4 regions of the Kitasatospora viridis genome follow, and region 2 is predicted to be linked to each of the others. Evidence: riboswitches for the same ligand, from Rfam matches in the RefSeq annotation. Region 2 holds a riboswitch; each other region holds the start of a gene.
What was found. Region 2 has a riboswitch for magnesium ahead of FHX73_RS25985 (NRAMP family divalent metal transporter). Riboswitches for the same ligand answer to the same signal wherever they lie in the genome.
Positions count from the first base shown of each region.

Region 1: another riboswitch for magnesium. It lies ahead of FHX73_RS44345 (MgtC/SapB family protein); the one in region 2 lies ahead of FHX73_RS25985 (NRAMP family divalent metal transporter).
Region 3: another riboswitch for magnesium. It lies ahead of FHX73_RS15010 (NRAMP family divalent metal transporter); the one in region 2 lies ahead of FHX73_RS25985 (NRAMP family divalent metal transporter).
Region 4: another riboswitch for magnesium. It lies ahead of FHX73_RS30680 (MgtC/SapB family protein); the one in region 2 lies ahead of FHX73_RS25985 (NRAMP family divalent metal transporter).

Region 1 is NZ_VIWT01000009.1:299,988-305,439, reverse strand. Features, by position in the region: gene lepB (signal peptidase I) at 18-647, opposite strand; gene FHX73_RS45455 (phosphatase PAP2 family protein) at 1,215-1,916, shown strand; M-box (ykoK) riboswitch at 2,019-2,222, shown strand; gene FHX73_RS44345 (MgtC/SapB family protein) at 2,506-3,237, shown strand; gene FHX73_RS44340 (VOC family protein) at 3,286-3,660, shown strand; gene opgC (OpgC domain-containing protein) at 3,667-4,815, opposite strand; gene FHX73_RS44330 (hypothetical protein) at 5,383-5,452, opposite strand, start outside.
Region 2 is NZ_VIWT01000001.1:5,784,277-5,789,728, forward strand. Features, by position in the region: gene FHX73_RS25970 (alpha/beta fold hydrolase) at 1-106, opposite strand, end outside; gene FHX73_RS25975 (MFS transporter) at 288-1,532, shown strand; gene FHX73_RS25980 (hypothetical protein) at 1,764-2,117, shown strand; M-box (ykoK) riboswitch at 2,206-2,380, shown strand; gene FHX73_RS25985 (NRAMP family divalent metal transporter) at 2,664-4,322, shown strand; gene FHX73_RS25990 (hypothetical protein) at 4,410-4,652, shown strand; gene FHX73_RS25995 (winged helix-turn-helix domain-containing protein) at 4,679-5,050, shown strand; gene FHX73_RS26000 (class I SAM-dependent methyltransferase) at 5,121-5,452, opposite strand, start outside.
Region 3 is NZ_VIWT01000001.1:3,368,441-3,373,892, reverse strand. Features, by position in the region: gene aroA (3-phosphoshikimate 1-carboxyvinyltransferase) at 126-1,370, opposite strand; gene FHX73_RS15010 (NRAMP family divalent metal transporter) at 1,576-3,219, opposite strand; M-box (ykoK) riboswitch at 3,501-3,676, opposite strand; gene FHX73_RS15005 (aminotransferase class IV family protein) at 3,857-4,642, shown strand; partial or broken gene FHX73_RS15000 (DNA/RNA helicase domain-containing protein) at 4,857-5,452, shown strand, end outside.
Region 4 is NZ_VIWT01000002.1:766,380-771,831, forward strand. Features, by position in the region: gene FHX73_RS30660 (hypothetical protein) at 1-220, shown strand, start outside; gene FHX73_RS30665 (hypothetical protein) at 326-592, opposite strand; gene opgC (OpgC domain-containing protein) at 789-1,937, shown strand; gene FHX73_RS30675 (VOC family protein) at 1,944-2,318, opposite strand; gene FHX73_RS30680 (MgtC/SapB family protein) at 2,367-3,098, opposite strand; M-box (ykoK) riboswitch at 3,382-3,585, opposite strand; gene FHX73_RS45060 (phosphatase PAP2 family protein) at 3,688-4,389, opposite strand; partial or broken gene FHX73_RS47350 (S26 family signal peptidase) at 4,957-5,184, shown strand; gene FHX73_RS47355 (S26 family signal peptidase) at 5,402-5,452, shown strand, end outside.

The sequences.
Region 1 (5,452 bases), on a different contig from region 2:
CTCGGCGAATTCCCGCTTCAGGCGGAGGGCGCCGGCACCGGGGACAGCGTCGGGCCGGTCGGCAGGGGGCCGAACGCGCCCAGCGGCCAGACCCGCAGGCCGATCCGGCCGCTGACGGTGGCCAGGTCGCCCCAGCCGTAGCTGCGCGCGTCGTCGGAGCCGTCGGGGTTGTCGCCCAGGAAGAACAGCTTGCCCGGCGGCACCGCCTGCGCGTGCGCGGTCGCGTCCCGGCGGCCGTCCGGCTGGCAGCAGTTGCTGCTCCGGTGCGCCTGCCCCGGCCAGGTCGACTGGTCCACCCGGTACCACTGGCCGCTGCCGCCGGGCTGGACCAGCACGGTGAACGGGTCCTGCGGGGTCGAGTCGATCTCCACCCGGTCGCCGGGCAGGCCGATCACCCGCTTCACGATGGTGGTGTCCCGCCCGGGGGCGCGCAGCAGCACCACGTCGAACCGGCGCGCCGTGCCGCCCGTGCCCGGGACGGTCAGCAGGCGCTGCCCGTTGGCCAGCGTCGGCTGCATGCTGTGCCCGTCGACCCGCACCGCGAGCGCCGCGACCGCCACCGCCAGGGCCGCGCAGAGCCCCACCGACACGCCCAGCGCGACGAACAGCACCCGCCGGACCCGCCGGCCACCTTCGCCCCGTGCCATCGCACCCCTCCGGACTCGTGCGCCAAGACCGCCAAGACCGCCGAGCGTGCGGGCTGCGCCGCGCGGCCGTCAAGTACCGCGCACGGCCGGGGAACTGACCGGCGGCCGGCCCTGGCGTGTCACGGCCTCCGGCTCGCCGGGCACATGTCAGACTGGCGCGTCGGCCGGGCCGCAGGTCATGGGGGATATGGGGGGCGGCGTTCGCACCGGGTGGCCGCACACGTGGCAGTCCTGCCAAGAGTTAAGATCCAGTCGCGCGTGAAGCACACGAACGAGTGCCGCGGCGGTCGGCGGAAGCGGGGGAAGCATGGAGGTCCGGTTCGGCGTGTCCACAACCCTGCCGGGTCGTCAGCACGTGAAACCAGCCGCCCCGGAGCTCACGCGCTCAAGGAGGGGATCACGCTGAAGAACGACTACGCCCAGCCCGGTGCCACGATCGACACGGCACCCGGCGGGCTCGACGGACCCGCCGCACCACCTCTCGAAGCGCCGTCACTCGAAGCACTGCCGGCCGCCGCGGCGCGGCGGCCGTGGTGGCGCCGCGCCCGGTGGGAACTGCTGCTGCTGGTGTACGCGGCCTACGACGGCAGCCGCCTGCTCGCCAGCAGCAGCCTGCCGCAGGCCCAGCAGCACGGCCGTGACCTGCTCGCCGGCGAGCGGGCCCTGGGCCTGAGCCCCGAGCACTGGCTCAACCGCCTCTTCGCGCAGCACCCCTGCCTGGGCGTGCCCGCCGACTTCGCCTACGCCACGCTGCACTACGCGGTCACGGCGGGCGTGCTGTTCTGGCTGTGGCGCTACCGCCGCGAGCACTACGTGCGCGCCCGCACCTGGCTGGTGCTGACGACGACCCTCGGGCTGGTCGGGTTCATCGCGTTCCCGACCGCGCCGCCACGACTGCTCGACAACTCGTCAGGGTTCGTCGACGTGCTGGCCCTGCACTCCTCGCTCGGCTGGTGGAGCGGCGGGGGCGGCGTGCCGAAGGGGCTCGCCGCGATGACCAACGACTACGCGGCGATGCCGAGCCTGCACGTCGGCTGGGCCCTGTGGTGCGGGCTGCTGGTCTTCCGGCACAGCCGCAACCGCGTGCTCCGCGTGCTCGGGCTGCTCTACCCCGCGACCATCGCCGTCGTGGTGATGGGCACGGCCAACCACTACCTGCTGGACTGCGTGGCCGGCGTCGGGGTGACACTGCTCGGCCTCCTGGGCACCCGTCAGCTGTCCCGGCTGGGCAGGTGGTTCGGCGCCCGGCGCGCCCCCGGCCGAGCCTGACCCGACCACCGACCCGGGTGCTCGAACACCGGGGAAAAGGTCAAGACTTCGTAAAGGTGTTTAGTGACCCGCCGGATCGGGTCTAGGCTTGGCGAGGTTTGAAAGGCACCTCGTTCGGTGAGGCGTCTTCACGGACACAGGCCACTGACCCGACGACGTCGAGAGACGCCCAGGTTCAGGACAGGTCTTCCCGACTTAAGGGTTGACCCCAAGTGGCTTCCCGCGCCCCGCTATGGGCCCCCGGCCGGCGGTCGGGGCAGGGATCACGCCGTGGAGTGCCAAAGCTCTGACGAGTTGGGGTGAACCGGCACCACTGCGGCCGCGCATCGCGGCTGCGCCGGTGAACTCCTTGCCGAGTCGATGACGCGCGCCACGGGGCGCGTGCGACCGGGAGGAGGCGAGAGACATGGATTGCAGTAGTCCGGGCCACAGTAGCCCCTGCCCCCGCCTGTCCTCGTTCTCCGTCGGCATGCGATAACCACCCTCCCTGCACGCTCTTCTGACGGAGCGTCAGACCCGCGCGGTGCCGCCGCCGCGGGTCCCGGTGGTGCGCGCCCGGCGGCCGCCCTCCCGACAAGGAGGTGCCCCCGTGCACACCCTGACCACCCTCGACTTCCTCACCCGCCTCGCCACCGGCGTCGGCTGCGGCGCCCTGATCGGCGTCGAGCGCCAGTGGCGCGCCCGGATGGCCGGCCTGCGCACCAACGCCCTCGTCGCCGCCGGCGCCACCCTGTTCGTGCTCTACAGCGAGGCCGTCGGCGACGCCACCAGCCCCACCCGGGTCGCCTCCTACGTGGTCTCCGGCATCGGCTTCCTCGGCGGCGGCGTCATCCTGCGCGACGGAGCCGGGGTGCGCGGCCTCAACACCGCGGCCACCCTGTGGTGCTCCGCCGCCGTCGGCGTGCTGGCCGCCTCCGGGCACCTCGACCTGGCCCTGCTCGGCACGCTCACCGTGCTCGCCGTGCACCTCGTGCTGCGCCCGGCCGGCCGGCTGCTCGACCGGGCGCCCGCGAGCGGGACCGACCCGGACGCCACCGTCCGCGCCACCGTCCACCTGCGGTGCGACCGCCGCTCCGAGAGCCACGTCCGCGCCCTGCTGCTGCAGGCGCTCGCCGGCTCCGGCCTGGCCCCGACCGGCCTGCGGGCCCGCCGGGAGCGCGAGGACACCGCCAGCCTGCGGGCCACGGTCGCCATCACCGGCGACGTCGCCGCGGCGCTGGAGCAGGTGGTCTCCCGGCTCTCGCTCGAACCGGGCATCCAGGACCTGCACTGGCACCTGGAGGAGGAGCCCGACCGCACCGAGCAGGAGGCGCTCGCCTGACCGGGCGCGCTCCGACCCCCGAAATCCCTACCCCGGAAAGAGACATCCATGATCACCGCGCTCGACCACGTCCAACTCGCCGCGCCGCCCGGCACCGAGCCGCTGCTGCGGGCGTTCTACGGCGACGTGCTGCAGATGGCCGAGATCGCCAAGCCCGCCCCGCTCGCCGACACCGGCGGCTGCTGGTTCGCCGCCGACGGCGGACGGGTGCGCATCTACCTCGGCATCGAGGAGGGGTTCCGCCCCACCCACAAGGCCCACCCCGGACTCGCCGTCAGCGAGATCGACGAGTTCGCCACCCGCCTCGGCGAGCTCGGCGCCCTGGTGGTGTGGGACGAGACCCTGCCGCCCAGCCGCCGGTTCTACACCCAGGACCCGGTCGGCAACCTCCTGGAGTTCGTCGAGAGCGCGCCGCAGTCTTAGGACCGGTCAGGCTCCCGGTAGCAGGAAGGCCAGGAAGCGGGTGCGCACGGCGCAGAAGACGACAGCGATGATCGTCAGGTCGACGCTGGTGTTGAACCAGAAGCCGCGCGGCCCGAAGACGAAGGGCACCAGGAAGATGAAGAAGCTCTGCGCCACGTAGACGTAGAGCGAGTTGCGGCCGAAGGGCAGCAGCACCTTGCCGACCGTGCGCGCGATCGGGGCCTCGAAACGGCGGATGAGCACGTAGGTCCCGGCCGCGCTGACCGGTGCGATCACCGGGCGCAGCAGGCCCAGCCGGTTGTTCTGGAACAGCTCGTTGTACAGCGGCGAGCTGGTCCACTCCGGGTGGTAGAGCAGCACGGTGCCGGCGGCGTAGATCAGCACGGCGGCCAGCACCAGGGCCCAGCGCAGCGTCAGCCGCCGGCGCGGTGCCAGGCGTCCGACCCAGCCGCGCAGGTCGTCCCAGTGGTAGCCGGCCACGGTGCCCAGGAAGAAGTAGACGCCCCACTGCAGGAACGGGCTGGCGGCGCCGGTGGCGAACTGCGAGGGCAGCACGTAGCCGGCGTACGCGAGCAGCACCACCAGCGCGGCGAGCCGGCGGGAGAGCAGCCAGACGGCCAGCGGCACCAGCAGGAACATCGGCACGTAGAAGGTGAGGAAGTCGGCCCAGCCGTAGGTGTAGCGCAGCATCGCGGCCCGCCAGAGCAGGGCCGCCGGGGAGGAGCCGGTGTCCAGGCCGACCTTGACCGCGGTGACGCCGCGTGCCGCGGCCAGCCGTCCGATGCAGGTGAACAGCAGGGTCAGCGTCACGGCGACCAGGTACAGCCGGCCGGCCCGCTGCCAGGAGTTGCGCGCCATCCGCGCCGCCCCGTGCCGCTCCAGGTCGCGCCGGCGCAGCATGCCGACCAGCAGTCCGGCGATCAGGAAGAAGTTCTCCGCCTCGGAGACCAGCAGCGAACCCCGTCCGTCCACGTCCCCGAGCAGCGAGGGCAGGTAGTCGAGGTGCACCGCCGCGAGGATCGCCACGTAGTAGCCGCGCATCAGGTCGAGGGTGACGACCCGCTCGCGTCTGGGCCCGCCCGTCCCGACCCGCGCGTTCGCCGGGACGAACCGGGCGACTCGGCCTGACCTTGGCACATGGAGGAGCGACGTCATACCGACAGTCGGCCAGACCAGTCTTTGACGGGTCTGAGAGCTGCCCTCCCGGAATCTTGAGAGATCGCCGCCCGGTGAGCTGAGATGAATGGAACCCATTGACTGGTCCAGACCAGTTCACTAGCCTTCTTCCGACCCCGCCACGGCGGAGTCCGCACCCCAACTCCCCTCCCCCACAACCGAAAGGCCCCGCACCATGACGCGACGTCTCCGTACCGCAGCAGCGCTCGCCCTCGCGCTCGGCGCCGGCCTGGTGGCCGCCGGCACCGCCGAGGCCGCCCCGGCCCCCGCGCCCGGTTACACCTGGCACGCCGAGTACTACTACCAGGACCAGTGCCAGAGCATGGGCAGCCTCGGCGTCACCAACCACCAGTGGACCGCCTTCTACTGCACCTGGACCCCGTCAACCCGGCTTCACCGGCTCCGGCATCCTCGGCGAGGCCGACCTCTACGTGAACTAGCCGGACCCGGGCCGAGGCGAACGAAGCTGACGGCCCATCGGACCGCCTCCGCGGCGCGACCCGTTCGCGGAGGCGCCCGCGTCGGCCGCCGCCTCCCGTGCCACGGTCAGGTCCGGGCGACCTCCAGCGCGACGATCAGGCAGGCCACGCCGACGGCCGTCCCGTACAGGAGTACG
Region 2 (5,452 bases):
TGTAGACCTGGTGGCCCTCGGCCTGGAGCGCGGGGATGAGCTTGTTGAAGCACGACCCGTCGGCCCAGAGTCCGTGGGCGAAAACGATGCTGGCCCTGCTGGCCATGACGTCCTCCTTGGTAGGTGTCAGGCCACGACGGTATCCCACGTTAGGTGACTACCTGATTACCCTCGGTTGGCAAGTCTGCTCGTCTTCCGGTGCGAATATCCCGTCTATATGTGCGCAGGTGCGCACATGAGATATGCTCGGCGCACCGTGCTGGCGCCTACCCCTGCCGAGGTGTGCCGTGTTTGGGCTCTTCCGCCACCGTACGTACCGTCATCTCTTCGCCGCCCAGGTCATCGCGCTGACCGGGACCGGCCTGGCCACCGTCGCGCTGAGCCTGCTCGCCTACGGGCTGGCCGGGGCGCGGGCCGGGGAGGTGCTGGGGACGGCGCTGGCGATCAAGATGGTCGCGTTCGTCGGGTTCGCCCCGCTGGTCGGCGCGCACGCGCACCGGCTGCCGCGCCGGGTGCTGCTGGTCGGCGCCGACCTGATCCGGGCCGGGGTGGCGCTGGCGCTGCCGTTCGTCGACCGGGTCTGGCAGGTGTACCTGCTGATCTTCGTGCTGCAGGCGGCCTCGGCCGCGTTCACCCCCGCCTTCCAGTCGCTGGTGCCCGAAGTGCTCACCGAGGAGCGGGAGTACACCCGGGCGCTCTCGCTGGCCAGCCTCGCCTACGACCTGGAGAACCTGTGCAGCCCCGCGCTGGCCGCCGGGCTGCTCGCCGTGCTGACGTACCACCAGCTCTTCTTCGGCACCGTGGTCGGCTTCCTCGCCTCGGCCGCGCTGGTGGTCTCGGCCGTGCTGCCGAAGCCGGTGCGGCGGCCGGTCGAGGGCGGGGCGCTGGCCCGGTCCACCGCAGGGGTGCGGCTGCTCTGGCGCGAACCCCGGCTGCGGGCGCTGCTCGCGCTCAACCTCGCGGTGGCGGCCGGGGGAGCGGTGGTCTACGTGAACACCGTGGTGTACGTGCGGCACCAACTGCACCTGGGAGCGGGCGCGGTGGCGTTCGCGCTGGGCGCCTACGGGGCCGGGTCGATGACGGCCGCGCTGCTGCTGCCCCGGGTGCTGGAGCGGGTGTCGGACCGGGTCGTGCTGCTCGGCGGCGGCTTCGCGATCGCGGCGCTCTTCGTGCCGCTGACCGGCCTCACCATGGCCGGCGGGCGCGGGAGTTGGCAGTGGCCGACGCTGCTTGCAGTGTGGGCGGCGCTCGGCGCGGCCTGTGCCTCGGTCAACGCGCCGGCGGGCCGGCTGATCCGACGCTGCGTCAGCGCGGAGCGGCGGGCCGACGCGTTCGCCGCCCAGTTCTCGCTCTCGCACAGCTGCTGGCTGCTCACCTATCCGCTCGCGGGCTGGCTCGGCGCCACGGCGGGCCTGGCGGCGGCGGTGCTCGCCCAGGGGGCCCTCGCGGCGGTCGCGGCGGTCGCGGCGGCGCGGATCTGGCGCCCGGAGCGGAGCCCGGCCCGGCGGGTGCGCCCACTGGTGGCCGCCTGACGGAGCGGGCCCACCCTGCGGAGTCGACGCCCCGTCACAGCGGCGCCGGGATCGGAGACGGGCGCCGCGGCGAACAGTACGGCCCAGCTCTCGCGAACGCTGTCAAGGCGGCGGTGACGACACAAACGGTGGCTATAGTGGCGACCGCCTTCCGGCATCCCGTTCGATCAACGCTGGTCGACGGCGTCCTCGACGTACCGTCAACTCGCGTGCGCACACCGGAGGTTGGCCATGTCCATCCTGACCATCGCGCGACACGTCCGGCACCAGCCGGCCGCAGCGCAGCACCACCCGCAGCACCACCCGCAGGACCGGGGCCCGCAGCCGCGCGGCTGTCTGCGGCTCACCCTGCGCGACGGCGCGGCCCGGCTCTACCTGCTGGACGCCCGCGACTTCGCCGCCACCACCTCGCCCGAGGTGGCGTACGACGCCCGGATCCACACCGCCTACCTGCTCGCGGTGCAGGGCCACCGCCCCGAGTGGCTGGCCCAGCACCTCGACCTGCCGGTCGACGCGGTCCGCCGGATCGCCGAGCACGCCGCGCAGTTCGGCCCGGCCGGCCCGGGCACCCGACCGCCTGAGTAGCAATCAGGTCGTCAAAACTCCGTAAAGGGCTGAAGTGGTTGCCCGAACATGGAGTAACCTTGTTGTGGTTTTGCAGTGGATCCAAAAACAGGCACCTCGTTCGGTGAGGCGTCTTCGCGGACACAGGCCACTGACCCCACGACGTCGAGAGACGCCCAGGGTCAGGACAGATCTTCCCGACCTAAGGGTTGATCCCAAGTGGCTGCCCACTCCGGTGGGAGTACGCCGTGAAGTGCCAAAGCTCTGACGAGTTGGGGTGAGCCAGTAGGCCGTCGTGCGCACTGGCGAACTCCTTGCCGTGTCGATGACACACGCCACGGGGCGTGTGCGACCGGGAGGAGGCGAGAGACATGGACTGCAGTAGTCCGGGCCACAGTTGCCCCTACCCCCGCCTGTCCTCGTACTCCTACGGCACGCGGTAACCACCTTCTCTGCGCCTTCGTCCGACACGACGTCAGTTCGTGCTGCCCGGACGGCCCTCGCAGGGCGGATCGCTGCTGCCTGCCACCGACCTCCCCCGTCATCGGGGGGCCAGGGAGGCCTGCCATGACCGACATCACCACCAAGACCGACCTCACCGCCGGGGTTCCGGCACCCCGCGCCGCCGTTCTGGACGACGCGCACATCGGTGACATCAAGGGTGCTCTGGGCACCATTCGTTTGGACGACGACGCTCCGCGCAAGGGGTTGTCGGCGAAGTTGAAGACGTTGCTGGCCATTGTGGGGCCGGGCCTGATCGTGATGGTCGGGGACAACGACGCGGGTGCGTTCTCGACGTACGGTCAGGCGGGGCAGAACTACGGCACGAGCCTGCTGTGGACGCTGCTGCTGCTGGTTCCGGTGCTGTACGTGAACCAGGAGATGGTGCTGCGCCTGGGTGCGGTGACCGGGGTGGGGCACGCCCGGCTGATCCTGGAGCGGTTCGGGAGGTTCTGGGGCGCGTTCAGTGTGATCGACCTGTTCCTGTTGAACGCGTTGACGCTGGTGACGGAGTTCATCGGGGTGACGCTGGCGGCGGGGTACCTGGGGCTGCCGAAGGTGGCGTCGGTGGTGCTGGCGGCGGCGATCATCATCGCGTCGGCGTTCACGGGTTCGTTCCGGCGGTTCGAGCGGATCGCGGTGGCGCTGTGCGCGGGTTCGCTGCTGCTGGTCCCGATCTACTTCATGGTGCACCCGAAGAGCTCGCAGATGGGCCACGACTTCGTGGTGCCCAACATGCCGGGCGGTACGGGGCAGTTGGCGACGGTGATGCTGCTGATCATCTCGATCGTGGGTACGACGGTGGCGCCGTGGCAGCTGTTCTTCCAGCAGAGCTACGTGATCGACAAGCGGATCACGCCGCGGTTCATGAAGTACGAGAAGGTCGATCTGTGGATCGGCATCGTGATCGTGGTCGTGGGTGCGGCGGCGATGATGGGGTTCGCGGCGGCGGCGTTCGCGGGCACGGACGGGTTCGGGCAGTTCTCGGACGCGGCCGGGGTGGCCAGGGGGTTGGAGGCGCACGCGGGCAAGCTGGTGGGTGTGCTGTTCGCGATCGCGCTGCTGGACGCCTCGATCATCGGTGCGTTCGCGGTGTCGCTGTCGACGGCTTATGCGATCGGTGACGTGTTCGGGATCAAGCACTCGCTGCACCGGGGGATCGGTGGGGCGAAGGGGTTCTACGCGGTGTACGCGGGTCTGGTGTGTGCGGCGGCGGGGATCGTGCTGGTGGCCTCGGACCACACGCTGGGTCTGTTGACGCAGGGTGTGCAGGTGTTGGCGGGGGTGTTGCTGCCGTCGGCGTCGGTGTTCCTGCTGCTGCTGTGCAACGACCGTCAGGTGCTGGGGCCGTGGACGAACGGGCCGAAGACGAACGCGTTCACGTCCGCGGTGGTGGGTGTGCTGGTGACGCTGTCGATCATCTTGACCGCGTCGGTGCTGTTCCCGGACATCTCCTCGGGCGCGATCCTGGACATCATGGCCGGCTGCGGTGTGGTGGGTGTGCTGGCGGCGGGCTTCGCCTTCACCCGCAAGCGCACCGCGACCAAGGAGGACCCGATCGACCGTACCGGCCGGGACACTTGGCGGATGCCGCCGCTGGAGACGCTGACGATGCCGGTGATGTCGACGGGTCGCAAGATCGGCATGGGCGCCCTGCGCGGGTACCTGTTCATCGCGATGATCCTGGTCGTCATCAAGCTGGTGCAGTCCGCCCTCGCCCACTGACACCCACTCAACTCCCTTTTCCCCCATCAGTTCTGTCCATGGGCGTGTTCGGCATGCCCGCAGACCCGGTCACGGAGGTGACACCAGATGTCCGTCATTGCCTCGTTCCAGTCCGTCCAGCTGAGCCGCCCGCGCACCCGCTCGTTGCGCGCCGCGTTCGCCCAGGCCGTCCAGCGCCTCGCTGAGAGCCCGTTCGACAGTCCGGTGCTGCACGCCGTCACCCCCGACGGGCCGCAGGGCGGTTCGCGTCGGCTGCGGGCCCGTTGGGAGTCGGTCACCGCCGCCGACGGGGCCACCCGGTTGGCCTGCCGCTGGACCGCCGACCGCTGAACCCGCACCACCCAAGGAGCTTCGACATGGCCATCCGCTACCCCCGACTCGACGTCGTCTTCTCGGCGAACCACCCCGACGTTCCCCGGACCGAGCTGCCCGGCCTGGTGGTCGACGTCGACCAGCGCACCGTCCTGGTGGACGGGCGCCCGATAGAGCTGCCGTTCCTGGAGTTCGAACTGCTCGCCCACCTGGTGGCCAGCCCGCTGCGGGTGCACTCCCGCGGCCAGCTGATGGAGGCGATCTGGGGCCGCCCCGACAACGGCGACACCCGCACCATCGCCACCCACATCGCCCGGATCCGCCGCAAGCTCGGCCCGGGCCACCGGGACGCGATCGCGACGGTCCGTCAGGTCGGCTACAAGTACGACCCGCGCCTCGTGCAGGCGGCGGCCTAGGGCGCGCGCCCCGCCGATCCTGCGCCTATGGTGCGCCTATGTTGCGCCTGCGCAGGATCGGCGGGACCGGTCAGACCAGACCCTGGTTCGACTCGCGCGACATCGTGACCCGCCACAGCCGGCGCGGCAGGGCGCCCTCCTCGAACGGCTGGACCTCCCGCAGGTCCCAGCCCTCGGCCAGGGCGTCCACCAGTTCGCGCGGGAAGAAGTGCACGGCGAAGCCGCCGTGCTCCCAGATGTCGTCCCCGTGGCCGGTGCCCGCGCCGTAGTGGGCGTCGCCGGTGTGGCGCACGGTGTAGACGAAGCTGCCGCCCGGCCGCAGCACCCGGCGCACCTCGGCGGTCAGCGCGTGCAACTCCGCGGTGCGCAGCGCCATGCAGAGCAGCATGTGCGCGAAGACGG
Region 3 (5,452 bases), 2.4 Mb from region 2:
GACGGAGGATCGGGCGCTCAGCGCCCAGCGGTGCTCGACGAAACGCGGACGGGCGCGCAGGCTCCAAGCCCGCGCGCCCGTCCGATCAGCTCAGCTCAGCTCACGTCAGCCGGCCTCAACTCGCCTCAGCCGAAGAGGCGGGCGAACTCCTGGTGGAACTCGGGGAAGGTCTTGCTCACGCAGTTCGGGTCGTCCAGCGTGATGCCCGGCGAGCGCAGGCCGAGGACCGAGAACGACATGGCGATCCGGTGGTCGCGGTGGCAGGCGATCTCGGCGGGGTGGAGCGGGCCGGGGGTGATGGTGATCCAGTCCGGGCCGTCGGTGACCGTCGCGCCGAGGGCGCGCAGGTTGGTCGCCATCGCGGCGATCCGGTCCGACTCCTTGAGCCGGGCGTGGCCGATGCCGGTGATGGTGATCGGCGCGTCGGCGAGCGGGGCGATCGCGGCCAGCGTCATGAAGGTGTCCGAGATGTCCCCCATGTCGACCTCGAACCCACCGCGCAGCTCACCGGTGCCGGTCACGGTGGTGGCGTCGGGGCCGATCTCCACCTCGGCACCGGTCAGCCGCAGCACCTCGGCGAACCGCAGGTCGCCCTGCAGGCTGTCCCGGCCCAGCCCGGGCACGGTCACCGAGCGCCCGGCCACGGCGGCGCCGGCGAAGACGTAGGAGGCGGTCGAGGCGTCCGGCTCGATCCGCAGGTCGCGGGCCCGGTAGCCGCCGGCGGCCACCTGAATCCGGCCGTCGGGGCCGACCGCAGGCTCGCCGCCGAAGTGACGCATCATCGCCAGCGTCATGTCGACGTACGGCTTGGAGACCAGGCCGGGCGCACGGACCGTCAGCGGACGGTGCATCAGCGGGGCGGAGAGCAGGATCCCGGTCAGGTACTGGCTGCTGGTGCCGGACTCCAGCACCAGCTCGCCGCCGCGCAGCCCCGTGCTGCGCACCCGCAGCGGCAGGCCGCCGCCCTCGCCCGGCAGCACCTGGGCGCCGAGCGCCTCCACCGCCCCGACCAGCGGGCCGAGCGGACGGACCCGCAGCTGCTCGGAGCCGTCGAAGTTGAACTCACCCGAACCGGCCGCGGCGAAGACCGGCAGGAACCGGCCGGCCGTCCCGGCATCGGCGCACCACACGCTCGCCCGCCCGCGCGGCCCCCCGCCGAGCCCATCGACCAGCCAGTCGCCGTCCGCCGTCTCGGTGATCACCACACCCAACTCGCGCAGCCCGTCCCGGAACGCCAGGGTGTCGTCACTGACCAGCGGCGCCCCGAGCAGCGTCTCGCCCTGCGCCGCGGCAGCCAGCAGCAGCGCCCGGTTGGTGATGCTCTTCGATCCGGGTATCCGGGCACGGGCAACGGTGGCGCTCGAACTCATGACAGGCTCCTTGCCGGCGCGCTGCGCCGCGTGCGGTGTCCGGGATCCCACCACGCTAGCCGCTGCGCCGCCCGCGCCGGATGAATATTCGGATCTTGGACAGCCCGTGCGACAGGCAGTCAGCGCACCCTCCCACCAACGAGCGACGGCGCCCACCCCGTTGACAGGGGTGGGCGCCGTCGTGACCCGTCGGCCGTGGCGGGCCTCAGTGGGCGAGGGCGGACTGCACCAGCTTGATGACGACCAGGATCATCGCGATGAACAGGTACCCGCGCAGGGCCCCCATGCCGATCTTGCGACCCGTCGACATCACCGGCATCGTCAGCGTCTCCAGCGGCGGCATCCGCCAAGTGTCCCGGCCGGTACGGTCGATCGGGTCCTCCTTGGTCGCGGTGCGCTTGCGGGTGAAGGCGAAGCCCGCCGCCAGCACACCCACCACACCGCAGCCGGCCATGATGTCCAGGATCGCGCCCGAGGAGATGTCCGGGAACAGCACCGACGCGGTCAAGATGATCGACAGCGTCACCAGCACACCCACCACCGCGGACGTGAACGCGTTCGTCTTCGGCCCGTTCGTCCACGGCCCCAGCACCTGACGGTCGTTGCACAGCAACAGCAGGAACACCGACGCCGACGGCAGCAACACCCCCGCCAACACCTGCACCCCCTGCGTCAACAGACCCAGCGTGTGGTCCGAGGCCACCAGCACGATCCCCGCCGCCGCGCACACCAGACCCGCGTACACCGCGTAGAACCCCTTCGCCCCACCGATCCCCCGGTGCAGCGAGTGCTTGATCCCGAACACGTCACCGATCGCATAAGCCGTCGACAGCGACACCGCGAACGCACCGATGATCGAGGCGTCCAGCAGCGCGATCGCGAACAGCACACCCACCAGCTTGCCCGCGTGCGCCTCCAACCCCCTGGCCACCCCGGCCGCGTCCGAGAACTGCCCGAACCCGTCCGTGCCCGCGAACGCCGCCGCCGTGAACCCCATCATCGCCGCCGCACCCACGACCACGATCACGATGCCGATCCACAGATCGACCTTCTCGTACTTCATGAACCGCGGCGTGATCCGCTTGTCGATCACGTAGCTCTGCTGGAAGAACAGCTGCCACGGCGCCACCGTCGTACCCACGATCGAGATGATCAGCAGCATCACCGTCGCCAACTGCCCCGTACCGCCCGGCATGTTCGGCACCACGAAGTCGTGGCCCATCTGCGAGGTCCTCGGGTGCACCATGAAGTAGATCGGGACCAGCAGCAGCGACCCCGCGCACAGCGCCACCGCGATCCGCTCGAACCGCCGGAACGAACCCGTGAACGCCGACGCGATGATGATCGCCGCCGCCAGCACCACCGACGCCACCTTCGGCAGCCCCAGGTACCCCGCCGCCAGCGTCACCCCGATGAACTCCGTCACCAGCGTCAACGCGTTCAACAGGAACAGGTCGATCACACTGAACGCGCCCCAGAACCTCCCGAACCGCTCCAGGATCAGCCGGGCGTGCCCCACCCCGGTCACCGCACCCAGGCGCAGCACCATCTCCTGGTTCACGTACAGCACCGGAACCAGCAGCAGCAGCGTCCACAGCAGGCTCGTGCCGTAGTTCTGCCCCGCCTGACCGTACGTCGAGAACGCACCCGCATCGTTGTCCCCGACCATCACGATCAGGCCCGGCCCCACAATGGCCAGCAACGTCTTCAACTTCGCCGACAACCCCTTGCGCGGAGCGTCGTCGTCCAAACGAATGGTGCCCAGAGCACCCTTGATGTCACCGATGTGCGCGTCGTCCAGGACGGCGGCGTGCGGCGTCGGGTTCGTGGTGGTGATGGTGTCGGTCATGGTGAACCTCCCTCAGCCCCCTCTGCGTCAGGGGGAGTTCGGGGGCACGCAGCAGCAATCCGCCCTGCGAGGGCCGTCCGGGCAGCACGAACTGACGTCGTGTCGGACGAAGGCGCAGAGAAGGTGGTTACCGCGTGCCGTAGGAGTACGAGGACAGGCGGGGGTAGGGGCAACTGTGGCCCGGACTACTGCAATCCATGTCTCTCGCCTCCTCCCGGCCGGTGCGCGCGATGGCGCATGACAGCACGGCAAGGAGCGGACCAACCCGCCACGGGCAGGCAGGTACACCCCAACTCGTCAGAGCTTTGGCACTCCACGGCGTGATCCAGCGCAACGGCCGGAAGCCACTTGGGATCAACCCTTAGGTCGGGAAGATCTGTCCTGATCCGGAGCGTCTCTCGACGGTTGGGATCAGTGGCCTGTGTCCGTGAAGACGCCTCACCGAACGAGGTGCCTTCGATTCTCCGGTTCGCGGCGAACGCGCCGTAAACCTCGTCAAGCGTAGCGTCCCCCGTCACCCCTCCTTGACGTATTTACCAAACCTTGACCTGTGACACGGAACGCATCGCGGGTGGGGGAGCCCGGACGGCGGCCGATGAGCTTCCTGCTCGGGCCCGCCGGTGGAATGCTGGCCGCCATGATCCTCCTCGACGGCCGCCCGGTGGCTGCCGACCAGCTGGCCGTGCTCGCCCTCACCCCGTACGGCCACTTCACCACCATGCACACCGAGGACGGTCGCACCGTCCGCGGACTCGTCCACCACCTCGAACGGCTGCGCCGCGACTGCGCCGAACTCTTCGACGCCGAGCTGGACCTCGAACTGGTGCGCCGTCAGCTGCGCACGGCGCTCGCGCAGGCGCCCGCGCCGACCATCGTGCGGATCACCGTCTTCGACCCCGGCTTCGACCTGGGCCACCCGGCCGCCGCCACCGACCCGCACCTGCTGATCAGCACCCGGCCCGCCGGCGGCACCGAGCCGCCGCCCCTGCGGGTGCGCTCGACGCCGTACCGCCGCGAGGACTCCCGGATCAAGCACGTCGGCCTCTACGGCGCGCTGCGACTGCGCCGCGCCGCCCAGCGCGAGGGCTGGGACGACGCCCTCTTCGCCACCCCCGACGGCCTGGTCTGCGAGGGCGCCACCTGGAACATCGGCTTTGTCCGCGGCGAGCAACTCGTCAAGCCCTGCGCCGACGTACTGGACGGCGTGACCATGCGGCTGCTCTGCGAACTGCACCCCGACCACGAGACCGTGCCCGTCCCCCTGGACCGGCTGACCGAACGCTTCGACGCGGCGTTCGCCACCAACACAGCGATCGGCGTACGGCCGATCACGGCCATCGACGGACACGCCTTCCCGGCCGCCCACCCGGTGCTGGACCGGCTCCGGGAGGCGTACTGGGCCACTGCGGGGGAAGCGATCTGACGCATCACCAGTTGCGCCCTCCCGCTCTCGCCTGCGCCAACCGTTCGCGACACCAACTGCTTTCGGTGGATGGTGGCTCTCTCGCAAGGCGTTCGGGTACGAGCTCGGGCTCCCGTTGTAGGTTTGGGACTGTCATCAGCGCGGCCCGCCGGGCTTCCCACCAGGGACATGCCCCCACCCGCACGAGTCACTTCGTGCTGCCTGGGAGCATTCCTTGCTGTTCCGCGACTCCGCGTCCGCGGTCGCCGCCGAGAACCTGGCCGGATCACTGTTCATTCGCCTCATCGATCAGTTCGTCCACAAGCACGGCCACAAGCCCAGCCCGTCCGAGGTGCGTTCCTGGGAGCGGAGCATTCCGGCCCTGACCAACGCTCTCCTGGACGCCGGGCTGGGCATGGTGGAGGTGCTCCTTGAGTACTCGCTTCCGCTCAACAGCAAGCGAGCCGATGTGATACTCGCCGGCGTCCACCCGAGCACGGGCGAACCGTCGTACGTGGTGGTCGAGCTCAAGCAGTGGAGCAACGCAGTCCCCGAGGACGGCGAGCCCCTGCTCTGCCGGGTCGACGCGTACACCCAGCCGGTACTGAATCCCATCGAACAGGTCCGCGGCTACTGCGACTACCTCATCTCCTTCAACGGCGCACTCGCCGCCCATCCCGAGCGACTCTCCGGAGTGGCCTTCCTCCACAACGCGACGGAGTTCGGCGTCCAAGGCCTCTACGAGGTGGAGCAGGACGAGCGCGGTCGGCTCTTCACCGCCGCCCGCCGGGGGGAGTTCATCCAGTACCTCCGCTCGAAGCTGAAGCCGGT
Region 4 (5,452 bases), on a different contig from region 2:
GACCACCCTGGAGGGCTACCGGCTGGTCCGCGACGCCGTGGAGCGCCAGGCGGCCATGCCGGTAGTCCCGGCGCCGCGGATCTCCCGCACTGCCCGCCGCATCCTCGACGAGGCCCTGCCCGCTTGGTGGGAGTTCCTCCGGGGCTGGGCGTACTCCCTGTACGGGACGGCCGTCGGCGTGGCCTGCCTGATCGTCGCGCTGGAGGTCGCCCGGACCTGACCGTGGCACGGGAGGCGGCGGCCGACGCGGGCGCCTCCGCGAACGGGTCGCGCCGCGGAGGCGGTCCGATGGGCCGTCAGCTTCGTTCGCCTCGGCCCGGTCCGGCTAGTTCACGTAGAGGTCGGCCTCGCCGAGGATGCCGGAGCCGGTGAAGCCGGGGTTGAACGGGGTCCAGGTGCAGTAGAAGGCGGTCCACTGGTGGTTGGTGACGCCGAGGCTGCCCATGCTCTGGCACTGGTCCTGGTAGTAGTACTCGGCGTGCCAGGTGTAACCGGGCGCGGGGGCCGGGGCGGCCTCGGCGGTGCCGGCGGCCACCAGGCCGGCGCCGAGCGCGAGGGCGAGCGCTGCTGCGGTACGGAGACGTCGCGTCATGGTGCGGGGCCTTTCGGTTGTGGGGGAGGGGAGTTGGGGTGCGGACTCCGCCGTGGCGGGGTCGGAAGAAGGCTAGTGAACTGGTCTGGACCAGTCAATGGGTTCCATTCATCTCAGCTCACCGGGCGGCGATCTCTCAAGATTCCGGGAGGGCAGCTCTCAGACCCGTCAAAGACTGGTCTGGCCGACTGTCGGTATGACGTCGCTCCTCCATGTGCCAAGGTCAGGCCGAGTCGCCCGGTTCGTCCCGGCGAACGCGCGGGTCGGGACGGGCGGGCCCAGACGCGAGCGGGTCGTCACCCTCGACCTGATGCGCGGCTACTACGTGGCGATCCTCGCGGCGGTGCACCTCGACTACCTGCCCTCGCTGCTCGGGGACGTGGACGGACGGGGTTCGCTGCTGGTCTCCGAGGCGGAGAACTTCTTCCTGATCGCCGGACTGCTGGTCGGCATGCTGCGCCGGCGCGACCTGGAGCGGCACGGGGCGGCGCGGATGGCGCGCAACTCCTGGCAGCGGGCCGGCCGGCTGTACCTGGTCGCCGTGACGCTGACCCTGCTGTTCACCTGCATCGGACGGCTGGCCGCGGCACGCGGCGTCACCGCGGTCAAGGTCGGCCTGGACACCGGCTCCTCCCCGGCGGCCCTGCTCTGGCGGGCCGCGATGCTGCGCTACACCTACGGCTGGGCCGACTTCCTCACCTTCTACGTGCCGATGTTCCTGCTGGTGCCGCTGGCCGTCTGGCTGCTCTCCCGCCGGCTCGCCGCGCTGGTGGTGCTGCTCGCGTACGCCGGCTACGTGCTGCCCTCGCAGTTCGCCACCGGCGCCGCCAGCCCGTTCCTGCAGTGGGGCGTCTACTTCTTCCTGGGCACCGTGGCCGGCTACCACTGGGACGACCTGCGCGGCTGGGTCGGACGCCTGGCACCGCGCCGGCGGCTGACGCTGCGCTGGGCCCTGGTGCTGGCCGCCGTGCTGATCTACGCCGCCGGCACCGTGCTGCTCTACCACCCGGAGTGGACCAGCTCGCCGCTGTACAACGAGCTGTTCCAGAACAACCGGCTGGGCCTGCTGCGCCCGGTGATCGCACCGGTCAGCGCGGCCGGGACCTACGTGCTCATCCGCCGTTTCGAGGCCCCGATCGCGCGCACGGTCGGCAAGGTGCTGCTGCCCTTCGGCCGCAACTCGCTCTACGTCTACGTGGCGCAGAGCTTCTTCATCTTCCTGGTGCCCTTCGTCTTCGGGCCGCGCGGCTTCTGGTTCAACACCAGCGTCGACCTGACGATCATCGCTGTCGTCTTCTGCGCCGTGCGCACCCGCTTCCTGGCCTTCCTGCTACCGGGAGCCTGACCGGTCCTAAGACTGCGGCGCGCTCTCGACGAACTCCAGGAGGTTGCCGACCGGGTCCTGGGTGTAGAACCGGCGGCTGGGCGGCAGGGTCTCGTCCCACACCACCAGGGCGCCGAGCTCGCCGAGGCGGGTGGCGAACTCGTCGATCTCGCTGACGGCGAGTCCGGGGTGGGCCTTGTGGGTGGGGCGGAACCCCTCCTCGATGCCGAGGTAGATGCGCACCCGTCCGCCGTCGGCGGCGAACCAGCAGCCGCCGGTGTCGGCGAGCGGGGCGGGCTTGGCGATCTCGGCCATCTGCAGCACGTCGCCGTAGAACGCCCGCAGCAGCGGCTCGGTGCCGGGCGGCGCGGCGAGTTGGACGTGGTCGAGCGCGGTGATCATGGATGTCTCTTTCCGGGGTAGGGATTTCGGGGGTCGGAGCGCGCCCGGTCAGGCGAGCGCCTCCTGCTCGGTGCGGTCGGGCTCCTCCTCCAGGTGCCAGTGCAGGTCCTGGATGCCCGGTTCGAGCGAGAGCCGGGAGACCACCTGCTCCAGCGCCGCGGCGACGTCGCCGGTGATGGCGACCGTGGCCCGCAGGCTGGCGGTGTCCTCGCGCTCCCGGCGGGCCCGCAGGCCGGTCGGGGCCAGGCCGGAGCCGGCGAGCGCCTGCAGCAGCAGGGCGCGGACGTGGCTCTCGGAGCGGCGGTCGCACCGCAGGTGGACGGTGGCGCGGACGGTGGCGTCCGGGTCGGTCCCGCTCGCGGGCGCCCGGTCGAGCAGCCGGCCGGCCGGGCGCAGCACGAGGTGCACGGCGAGCACGGTGAGCGTGCCGAGCAGGGCCAGGTCGAGGTGCCCGGAGGCGGCCAGCACGCCGACGGCGGCGGAGCACCACAGGGTGGCCGCGGTGTTGAGGCCGCGCACCCCGGCTCCGTCGCGCAGGATGACGCCGCCGCCGAGGAAGCCGATGCCGGAGACCACGTAGGAGGCGACCCGGGTGGGGCTGGTGGCGTCGCCGACGGCCTCGCTGTAGAGCACGAACAGGGTGGCGCCGGCGGCGACGAGGGCGTTGGTGCGCAGGCCGGCCATCCGGGCGCGCCACTGGCGCTCGACGCCGATCAGGGCGCCGCAGCCGACGCCGGTGGCGAGGCGGGTGAGGAAGTCGAGGGTGGTCAGGGTGTGCACGGGGGCACCTCCTTGTCGGGAGGGCGGCCGCCGGGCGCGCACCACCGGGACCCGCGGCGGCGGCACCGCGCGGGTCTGACGCTCCGTCAGAAGAGCGTGCAGGGAGGGTGGTTATCGCATGCCGACGGAGAACGAGGACAGGCGGGGGCAGGGGCTACTGTGGCCCGGACTACTGCAATCCATGTCTCTCGCCTCCTCCCGGTCGCACGCGCCCCGTGGCGCGCGTCATCGACTCGGCAAGGAGTTCACCGGCGCAGCCGCGATGCGCGGCCGCAGTGGTGCCGGTTCACCCCAACTCGTCAGAGCTTTGGCACTCCACGGCGTGATCCCTGCCCCGACCGCCGGCCGGGGGCCCATAGCGGGGCGCGGGAAGCCACTTGGGGTCAACCCTTAAGTCGGGAAGACCTGTCCTGAACCTGGGCGTCTCTCGACGTCGTCGGGTCAGTGGCCTGTGTCCGTGAAGACGCCTCACCGAACGAGGTGCCTTTCAAACCTCGCCAAGCCTAGACCCGATCCGGCGGGTCACTAAACACCTTTACGAAGTCTTGACCTTTTCCCCGGTGTTCGAGCACCCGGGTCGGTGGTCGGGTCAGGCTCGGCCGGGGGCGCGCCGGGCGCCGAACCACCTGCCCAGCCGGGACAGCTGACGGGTGCCCAGGAGGCCGAGCAGTGTCACCCCGACGCCGGCCACGCAGTCCAGCAGGTAGTGGTTGGCCGTGCCCATCACCACGACGGCGATGGTCGCGGGGTAGAGCAGCCCGAGCACGCGGAGCACGCGGTTGCGGCTGTGCCGGAAGACCAGCAGCCCGCACCACAGGGCCCAGCCGACGTGCAGGCTCGGCATCGCCGCGTAGTCGTTGGTCATCGCGGCGAGCCCCTTCGGCACGCCGCCCCCGCCGCTCCACCAGCCGAGCGAGGAGTGCAGGGCCAGCACGTCGACGAACCCTGACGAGTTGTCGAGCAGTCGTGGCGGCGCGGTCGGGAACGCGATGAACCCGACCAGCCCGAGGGTCGTCGTCAGCACCAGCCAGGTGCGGGCGCGCACGTAGTGCTCGCGGCGGTAGCGCCACAGCCAGAACAGCACGCCCGCCGTGACCGCGTAGTGCAGCGTGGCGTAGGCGAAGTCGGCGGGCACGCCCAGGCAGGGGTGCTGCGCGAAGAGGCGGTTGAGCCAGTGCTCGGGGCTCAGGCCCAGGGCCCGCTCGCCGGCGAGCAGGTCACGGCCGTGCTGCTGGGCCTGCGGCAGGCTGCTGCTGGCGAGCAGGCGGCTGCCGTCGTAGGCCGCGTACACCAGCAGCAGCAGTTCCCACCGGGCGCGGCGCCACCACGGCCGCCGCGCCGCGGCGGCCGGCAGTGCTTCGAGTGACGGCGCTTCGAGAGGTGGTGCGGCGGGTCCGTCGAGCCCGCCGGGTGCCGTGTCGATCGTGGCACCGGGCTGGGCGTAGTCGTTCTTCAGCGTGATCCCCTCCTTGAGCGCGTGAGCTCCGGGGCGGCTGGTTTCACGTGCTGACGACCCGGCAGGGTTGTGGACACGCCGAACCGGACCTCCATGCTTCCCCCGCTTCCGCCGACCGCCGCGGCACTCGTTCGTGTGCTTCACGCGCGACTGGATCTTAACTCTTGGCAGGACTGCCACGTGTGCGGCCACCCGGTGCGAACGCCGCCCCCCATATCCCCCATGACCTGCGGCCCGGCCGACGCGCCAGTCTGACATGTGCCCGGCGAGCCGGAGGCCGTGACACGCCAGGGCCGGCCGCCGGTCAGTTCCCCGGCCGTGCGCGGTACTTGACGGCCGCGCGGCGCAGCCCGCACGCTCGGCGGTCTTGGCGGTCTTGGCGCACGAGTCCGGAGGGGTGCGATGGCACGGGGCGAAGGTGGCCGGCGGGTCCGGCGGGTGCTGTTCGTCGCGCTGGGCGTGTCGGTGGGGCTCTGCGCGGCCCTGGCGGTGGCGGTCGCGGCGCTCGCGGTGCGGGTCGACGGGCACAGCATGCAGCCGACGCTGGCCAACGGGCAGCGCCTGCTGACCGTCCCGGGCACGGGCGGCACGGCGCGCCGGTTCGACGTGGTGCTGCTGCGCGCCCCCGGGCGGGACACCACCATCGTGAAGCGGGTGATCGGCCTGCCCGGCGACCGGGTGGAGATCGACTCGACCCCGCAGGACCCGTTCACCGTGCTGGTCCAGCCCGGCGGCAGCGGCCAGTGGTACCGGGTGGACCAGTCGACCTGGCCGGGGCAGGCGCACCGGAGCAGCAACTGCTGCCAGCCGGACGGCCGCCGGGACGCGACCCGCGCACGCGCAGGCGGTGCCGCCGGGCAAGCTGTTCTTCCTGGGCGACAACCCCGACGGCTCCGAC